3 regions of the Sphingobacterium sp. UBA6645 genome follow, and region 2 is predicted to be linked to each of the others. Evidence: riboswitches for the same ligand, from Rfam matches in the RefSeq annotation. Region 2 holds a riboswitch; each other region holds the start of a gene.
What was found. Region 2 has a riboswitch for S-adenosylmethionine ahead of metE (5-methyltetrahydropteroyltriglutamate--homocysteine S-methyltransferase). Riboswitches for the same ligand answer to the same signal wherever they lie in the genome.

Region 1 (2,271 bases), on a different contig from region 2:
ACCTACCGATAATCTTAGCTGTCCTGGAAGTACACCAGCCTTAGCTTGGTCTTCAGCACTTAATTGCTGATGCGTTGTTGCAGCAGGGTGGATAATTAACGTCTTCGCATCCCCAACATTCGCTAGGTGGCTGATCAATTGCAAAGCATCGATGAAGTCATTTGCTTTCTCAACACCGCCTTTAACAGTGAATGATAAAACAGCACCGTAGCCATTCTTTAAATACTTCTGTGCATTTTGATGATATGGGTGGTTTTTCAATCCAGGGTAGCTAACTTTCTCTACTTGAGGATGAGCATCCAACCATTGTGCAATCTCTAATGTGTTATCAACATGACGTTGAACGCGTAATGATAAGGTTTCTAAGCCTTGTACCAATAAGAAAGAGTTGAATGGAGATAGGGCAGGACCGAAGTCTCTCAGGCCTTCTACTCGCGCTCTAATAGCAAACTGTATGTTTCCAAAAGGACCATTCTCACCAAATACATCAGCGAAAACTAATCCATGATACCCTTCTGAAGGTTCTGAGAATTGTTTGAATTTGCCATTTCCCCAGTTATAGTTACCACCATCGATGATGACACCACCGATACTAGTACCATGTCCACCAATCCATTTTGTTGCAGATTCAACAACAACGTTCGCACCATGCTCCAATGGCTTAAACAAATAACCTCCAGCACCGAATGTATTGTCCACGATTAATGGAAGGTCGTGCTTCTTCGCAACAGCAGCAATGCGCTCAAAATCCGGGATGTTGTAGCTCGGATTTCCGATTGTCTCCACGTAGATAGCTTTTGTTTTATCATCAATCAAAGCTTCAATTTTATCAGCATCCGTATCTTCTGCAAAGCGAGCTTCGATCCCTAAGCGTTTAAAAGAAACTTTGAATTGGTTGTAGGTACCTCCGTACAGATTTGCACCCGATACAAAGTTATCACCTGCCTCTAGGATATTCGTTAAAGCGATGAACTGTGCCGCTTGTCCCGAAGCAACAGCAACTGCCGCAACACCTCCCTCTAATGCAGCGATGCGCTTTTCAAACACATCCGTTGTCGGGTTCATGATACGGGTATAAATATTTCCGAATTGTTTTAATGCAAATAGATTAGCACCGTGCTCTGCATTTTCAAATACATAAGACGATGTTTGGTAGATAGGCAATGCTCTAGAACCAGTAGTAGGGTCTACTTCTTGTCCTGCATGTACCTGTAATGTTTCAAATTTTAAGTTCTTAATATCAGCCATTGTTGTAATTTTTTAAAATGATAAATAATGAATTATGTTCTTTAATCGCTAAGCTTTGGTCGTCATGTAGAGGTATGAGAATTCCTTATCCAAGGAATCTGGGAATACCGACGACTATCGCATTCGTGAACAGGTGTTCACGACGAAAAAGATAGTATAAGGAGAGTTGCTAGCAGGTTTGCCGCTAGAAAATCCAATAAAAGAATTTGTAAATGTTGAAGTCATAGTCTTTTGTCATTTATATGCTCCGCAGCTTAATTGCTTTGGACAGGAATTGGCACCTTTTCAATCGTTATTGAAGGTTGCCAGTGGGTCTTTGAGCCAGTCTCTCGCCACTTCTTTATAAATCAAGACCAATCGTTTTGAAGGGTTTTGATTAGGTGCCAATTGCTCGGCACTGCGCAAATATACATTGCTAAAATCAATTATGCAATGTTTTTTTAATAAACAAGCTTCTGAATTCGATAAGTATTGAAAATATCGAACTCAGAAGCTTGCAAAAATATCAATCTGATAATAGCCTCAGCTTAATAAGAACCAGGTTTTAAATCGCGCATTTGGATAATCTGGTCTACGATGTAGACCGTGTTTCCACGCCATGGCAATACACCACGGTATTCCTTGTAGTGAAGATCGAATACTTTTCCGCTGTTCACTTCCAGAATACGATAGATAGAATCGTTCTCCACAGAAAACTCAAACTGATTGCTCGTTAATCCTGTACCGGTTTTAGTTGCGCCAAAGCCTTCTTGAATCAGTTTTCCTTCGTAGGTCTTAAATATATTACCTTTCTTCACGGCATAGTTCAAGACGCCGGATTTTACGCCCTCGCCAAAAACATTGTAGTAATTCCAATAGACCCAACCTGCAACGATTAGGACAACAATTAATAGCGTCCAGCTGATAAACTTGCCGATCATTGATCCACCTTTCTTAGGCTGTTGGTTTGTTGTGGTTTCCATGTTCTTATATTTATTTGTCTGCAATCCGCAAAAAAGATACCTAAAATAAAAACTTTACGCG
Region 2 (2,271 bases):
GGAACTTTTGATAATATAGTGTCAAGCTGTTTTTCACCACGAACTAAGTCTAGGTGTAACGCGTATACCGGAAGACTAACTGCTGTGTCTTCGTTGTCGCGTAGAGCTTCGAAATATGTAGCAACGATTAATTTAACGCCTTTCGCAGCAGCAGCAAGTTTTTCAAAAACTTTACCGTACAATGCGCGAGTAGCATCATCAATATCAAGCGCTAAGAAAGGTTCGTCGATTTGAACGTATTGAGCACCAGCTTCCGCTAACTTTGATAAGATTTCTTCGTATACAGGAAGTAAGTTATCGATAAGGTCGATACGGTTAAATCCTGATTCTTTTTCCTTACCTAATAATAAGTAAGAGATTGGGCCAATGATAACTGGTTTAGTCTCAATACCCAATTGTTTAGCTTCGTTATATTCGCTTAAGAATTTTTCAGAAGTTAATTTGAATTCTTGGTTTTTTACAAACTCAGGAACGATATAGTGGTAGTTCGTGTCGAACCATTTTGTCATTTCCATAGCAGTAACATCTACGCCACCCTCTTGGAAACCACGAGCCATCGCAAAATATAAGTCTAAGTTATATTGGCGATCGATTTTATTTAATAATGAATTGTAACGAGCAGGGATTGCACCTACAGTTAAAGATAAGTCCAATACTTGATCGTAAAATGAGAAGTCATTCGATGGGATCAAATCGATACCCGCTTCTTGTTGAGTCTTCCAGTTGCCTTCACGGATTTTCAGTCCAGCTTGCAATAATTCTTCCGCGCTAATTTTCTTCGCCCAGTAAGCTTCGTTAGCTTTCTTTAGCTCGCGGAATGCACCCACACGTGGGTATCCTAAGTTGTTCGTTAATAACATACAGTATTGAATAAATTTTTAATCTACTATTTTACTTTGCTAGAGAAGGCCACTTAGGACTAGTGAACTTGGCTTATCATTCCTTTTTCAAAGGTAGAATTTAGCACCTTGTCAAGAGACAGGTTGCTAAGGCTTCATCGGGTCTATTCCCTCTGCCTTTCTCTATAAGCGACGGCTAAGATATGGAGAAGAATTGAATAAAACAAAAAAAAGTAGTTAGTATTTAGTAGTTAGTAGTTAGACCTATGGCGGAAATTGATTTTAGATGTTAGATATTGGAATTTGTCTTGAAGAAAGGAAAGGAAGGATGCAAGGATGAGCAGGATATTTGGCATGCGGTAAAAGTGAGGGACAAATTGCCCACCATAGTTCTTTATACTAAGTACTAACTACTAAATACTATTTCTGAACCAGGAAAGGAAGGATTCAAGGATTGACAGGATCAGGTATAGTGGAGAATGATGGGATTCAGATCATAATCGTGCGTTTCAGAAGACGTTTCACTAAACGTCTCCTATAAAAAATATAATTCATCCGCTATCAAACGTAATACACGATCCTGCTCATCCTTTTATCCTTCCTTTCCCTGTTCAAAACAAAATTCCCTTCCTTTCCCTGTTCAAAACAAAATTCCCTTCCTTTCCTATTTCAAAGACAAAATCCCAATTCTAAAATCCTTCCTTTCTTCAAAACAAACCACAAAAAAACCTGCATTGCTGCAGGTTCTTAAATCTTACATCTAATATCTGATGTCTAATATCTAATATCTAATAACGATACGCTTCCGGCTTGTAAGGGCCTTCTACCGTAACACCGATATATTCTGCTTGTTCTTGTGTTAGTTCTTCTAACTCTACACCGATATGTGCTAAGTGTAAACGAGCAACTTTCTCATCTAAGTGTTTAGGAAGTGTGTACACTTGCTTTTCGTATTGATCTGTGTTTGTCCACAACTCTAATTGCGCTAAAGTTTGGTTAGTGAACGAGTTTGACATTACGAAAGAAGGGTGACCAGTTGCACATCCTAAGTTTACTAAACGGCCTTCGGCTAATAAGATAATATCCTTACCGTCGATTGTATATTTATCAACTTGCGGTTTGATTTCCACTTTAGTAGATCCGTAGTTGTCATTTAACCAGGCAACATCGATTTCATTATCGAAGTGTCCGATATTACAAACTACAGTTTTATCTTTCATTGCTTTGAAGTGTTCCGGACGAACGATATCCTTATTACCTGTTGTGGTTACTACGATGTTTGCTTCAACAATCGCATCAGCCATTTTCTTCACTTCGTAGCCTTCCATTGCCGCTTGCAACGCACAGATAGGGTCAATTTCCGTAACGATTACGCGTACTCCAGCAGAACGTAAAGATTCTGCGGAACCTTTACCTACATCTCCGTAGCCTG
Region 3 (2,271 bases), on a different contig from region 2:
GAAATGTAATACTGGCGCGCCAAACTCAATCAGTTCTTTACACTGTTGCACTAACCACTCCTCGCCTACCTGGCGCACATCCGCATTAGTCTTACATGCATCCACAGCATCGCTCAATTCCTCAGGGATATCCAAGTGAAAGATTCGAGGAAGCGTAATCAACTGATTCTTCGTTGTCAGGGGTTTCAAACCCGGAATAATCGGAACATGGATACCATGCTCACGACATTTCGTCACAAATTCCTTGTACTTCTCCACGTTGAAGAACATTTGCGTAACAATAAACTCCGCACCCATTTCCACCTTCTTCTTCAACCATTTAAAGTCTGTATTAAAGTTTGGTGCCTCGAAGTGCTTCTCCGGATAGCCCGCCACTCCGATACAGAAGTCGGTCTTTGCCGAGCTCTCGATATCCTCATGGAGATAACGACCATTGTTCATATCAACGACCTGCTCCAGAAGATCCGTCGCATAGGCATGACCACCAACCGTCGGTATAAAGTCCGAATCACCTTTTCTCGCGTCTCCGCGTAGTACCAACACATTATCAATACCCAAAAAGTTAAGATCAATCAAAGCATTCTCGGTCTCCTCTTTCGTAAAACCGCCACAGATCAAATGCGGAACCGCATCCACCTTATACTTACTCATAATCGCAGCACAGATAGCAACAGTGCCCGGACGCTTACGATAGGCGACACGCTCTAATAGACCACTGGAATGCTGTTTATACAGGTAATCCTCGCGATGGTAAGTAACATCAATAAAAGGCGGATTGAACTCCATAAGCTCATCCATGGTCTTGAAAATACTCTGAATTCCCTGTCCTTTTGCCGGTGGCAATAACTCAAATGAATATAGGGTCTTACCCTGTGCGTTCTTAATGTGGTCTACGATTTTCATAAAATTCCTTTAGGCTTAGAGAAAACACAGCGATACCTGAGTTTCAGCTTATCTTTCCCTATCGGGGTAGAATTTAGCACCTTGTCAAGGGACAGGTTGCTAAGGCTTCAGCGGGTCTAGTCCCTCTGCCTTTCTCTATAAGCGAGGGCTAATATCGCTAATAGAAGCAAGAACTCAAAATGAAAACCAGAAAATAAAATGGAAAAATATCGAAAACGCCGTTCTACTGCTCGAAATACATATCGATCAATCCCTCAGGAAGACGAAGTACAACAACCTGTTCCTCAGGATCTATGCCTACAATGAAGTTTTCGTTCAATGGGAACATCACTTCCGTGCCATCCATATCGACCGTAGCGATGAACTGCTGCGGCATCTCTTGCACCTGTGTAATCTCCCCAAGCTCACCTTCTTCCTCTTCAATTGCCATGTAACCTACTAAATCCGTGTAACGGAAATCATCGGGATCTCGCTCAGGCTTCTGATCTAGCGGCAAATACATTTTCTTCTTGATCAAAGGCTGGGCCTTATCAATATGATCGATGTCCTCAAAAGTAGCGTAAGCCGTACTATTGTTGTGCATCTTCAACGTATCAACGAAGTAGGGTACTAACTTCTTATTCACCTCGAGAAACAATACATCAAAATCCAAATCCATATAGTCCTCAAATTCAAAGAATAATTGCACCTCCCCTTTCAAGCCGCGGGTTTTACTGATGTAACCTATATAGAATGTTTGATCGATTGTCATAGCATGAATTTAAATACAAAAGTACAGAAATAATCGGACAATAAAACGCCTAAGGCACGCCGCTGCAATACCGTCCAATTTAACAATTAGGAAAATCAAAAAAACAATGAAAATCAGGCAAAATGACAGGGATATAATTAATTGATACATAGTTGTTGAAGCAACTTAATGATATCAAAAGTATTACTATTTATATTAAAAAGCCATTTACATGTTGTTGCATATGCAATCGTTTGCATAAAAATACGCAAACGTTTGAGTTTAAAAATGATATAGCATTCTATTTACAAAAAGTTAATATTGCCGCAACAATACTAAATTGTGTAGCCAAGATCTACTTTTATTAAACAAGACGCTTATGTGCAAAAAAAGATTATCCAGGGCATTTCTTGCCAGTACGTTTTACCCAATTACATCGGTACTGACATTAGCCCTACTTACCCCAGATGCTGTGTTAGCATCTAACCTAAAAGAATCCAGTTCTATTCATGCCCTTGCTTTTCAAGAAGTAGTTAGTGGTACTATTAAAGGTGCTACAGGACCATTAGCCGCTGTTACCATCAGCGTAAAAGAAGATCCAAAAATCATCTCTTCAACAGATGAAAATGGAGCCTTCT

Region 1: linked by a shared signal. The riboswitch ahead of B2400_RS12170 (O-acetylhomoserine aminocarboxypropyltransferase/cysteine synthase family protein) and the one ahead of metE (5-methyltetrahydropteroyltriglutamate--homocysteine S-methyltransferase) in region 2 are both predicted to bind S-adenosylmethionine.
Region 3: linked by a shared signal. The riboswitch ahead of B2400_RS12570 (methylenetetrahydrofolate reductase) and the one ahead of metE (5-methyltetrahydropteroyltriglutamate--homocysteine S-methyltransferase) in region 2 are both predicted to bind S-adenosylmethionine.

Annotation. Positions count from the first base shown of each region.
Region 1 is NZ_DKLH01000063.1:1,856-4,126, forward strand. It holds gene B2400_RS12170 (O-acetylhomoserine aminocarboxypropyltransferase/cysteine synthase family protein) at 1-1,248, opposite strand, end outside; SAM riboswitch class I at 1,484-1,597, opposite strand; gene B2400_RS12175 (hypothetical protein) at 1,776-2,210, opposite strand.
Region 2 is NZ_DKLH01000022.1:37,566-39,836, reverse strand. It holds gene metE (5-methyltetrahydropteroyltriglutamate--homocysteine S-methyltransferase) at 1-860, opposite strand, end outside; SAM riboswitch class I at 931-1,031, opposite strand; gene ahcY (adenosylhomocysteinase) at 1,628-2,271, opposite strand, start outside.
Region 3 is NZ_DKLH01000068.1:15,719-17,989, reverse strand. It holds gene B2400_RS12570 (methylenetetrahydrofolate reductase) at 1-903, opposite strand, end outside; SAM riboswitch class I at 949-1,047, opposite strand; gene rimM (ribosome maturation factor RimM) at 1,127-1,654, opposite strand; gene B2400_RS12560 (SusC/RagA family TonB-linked outer membrane protein) at 2,013-2,271, shown strand, end outside.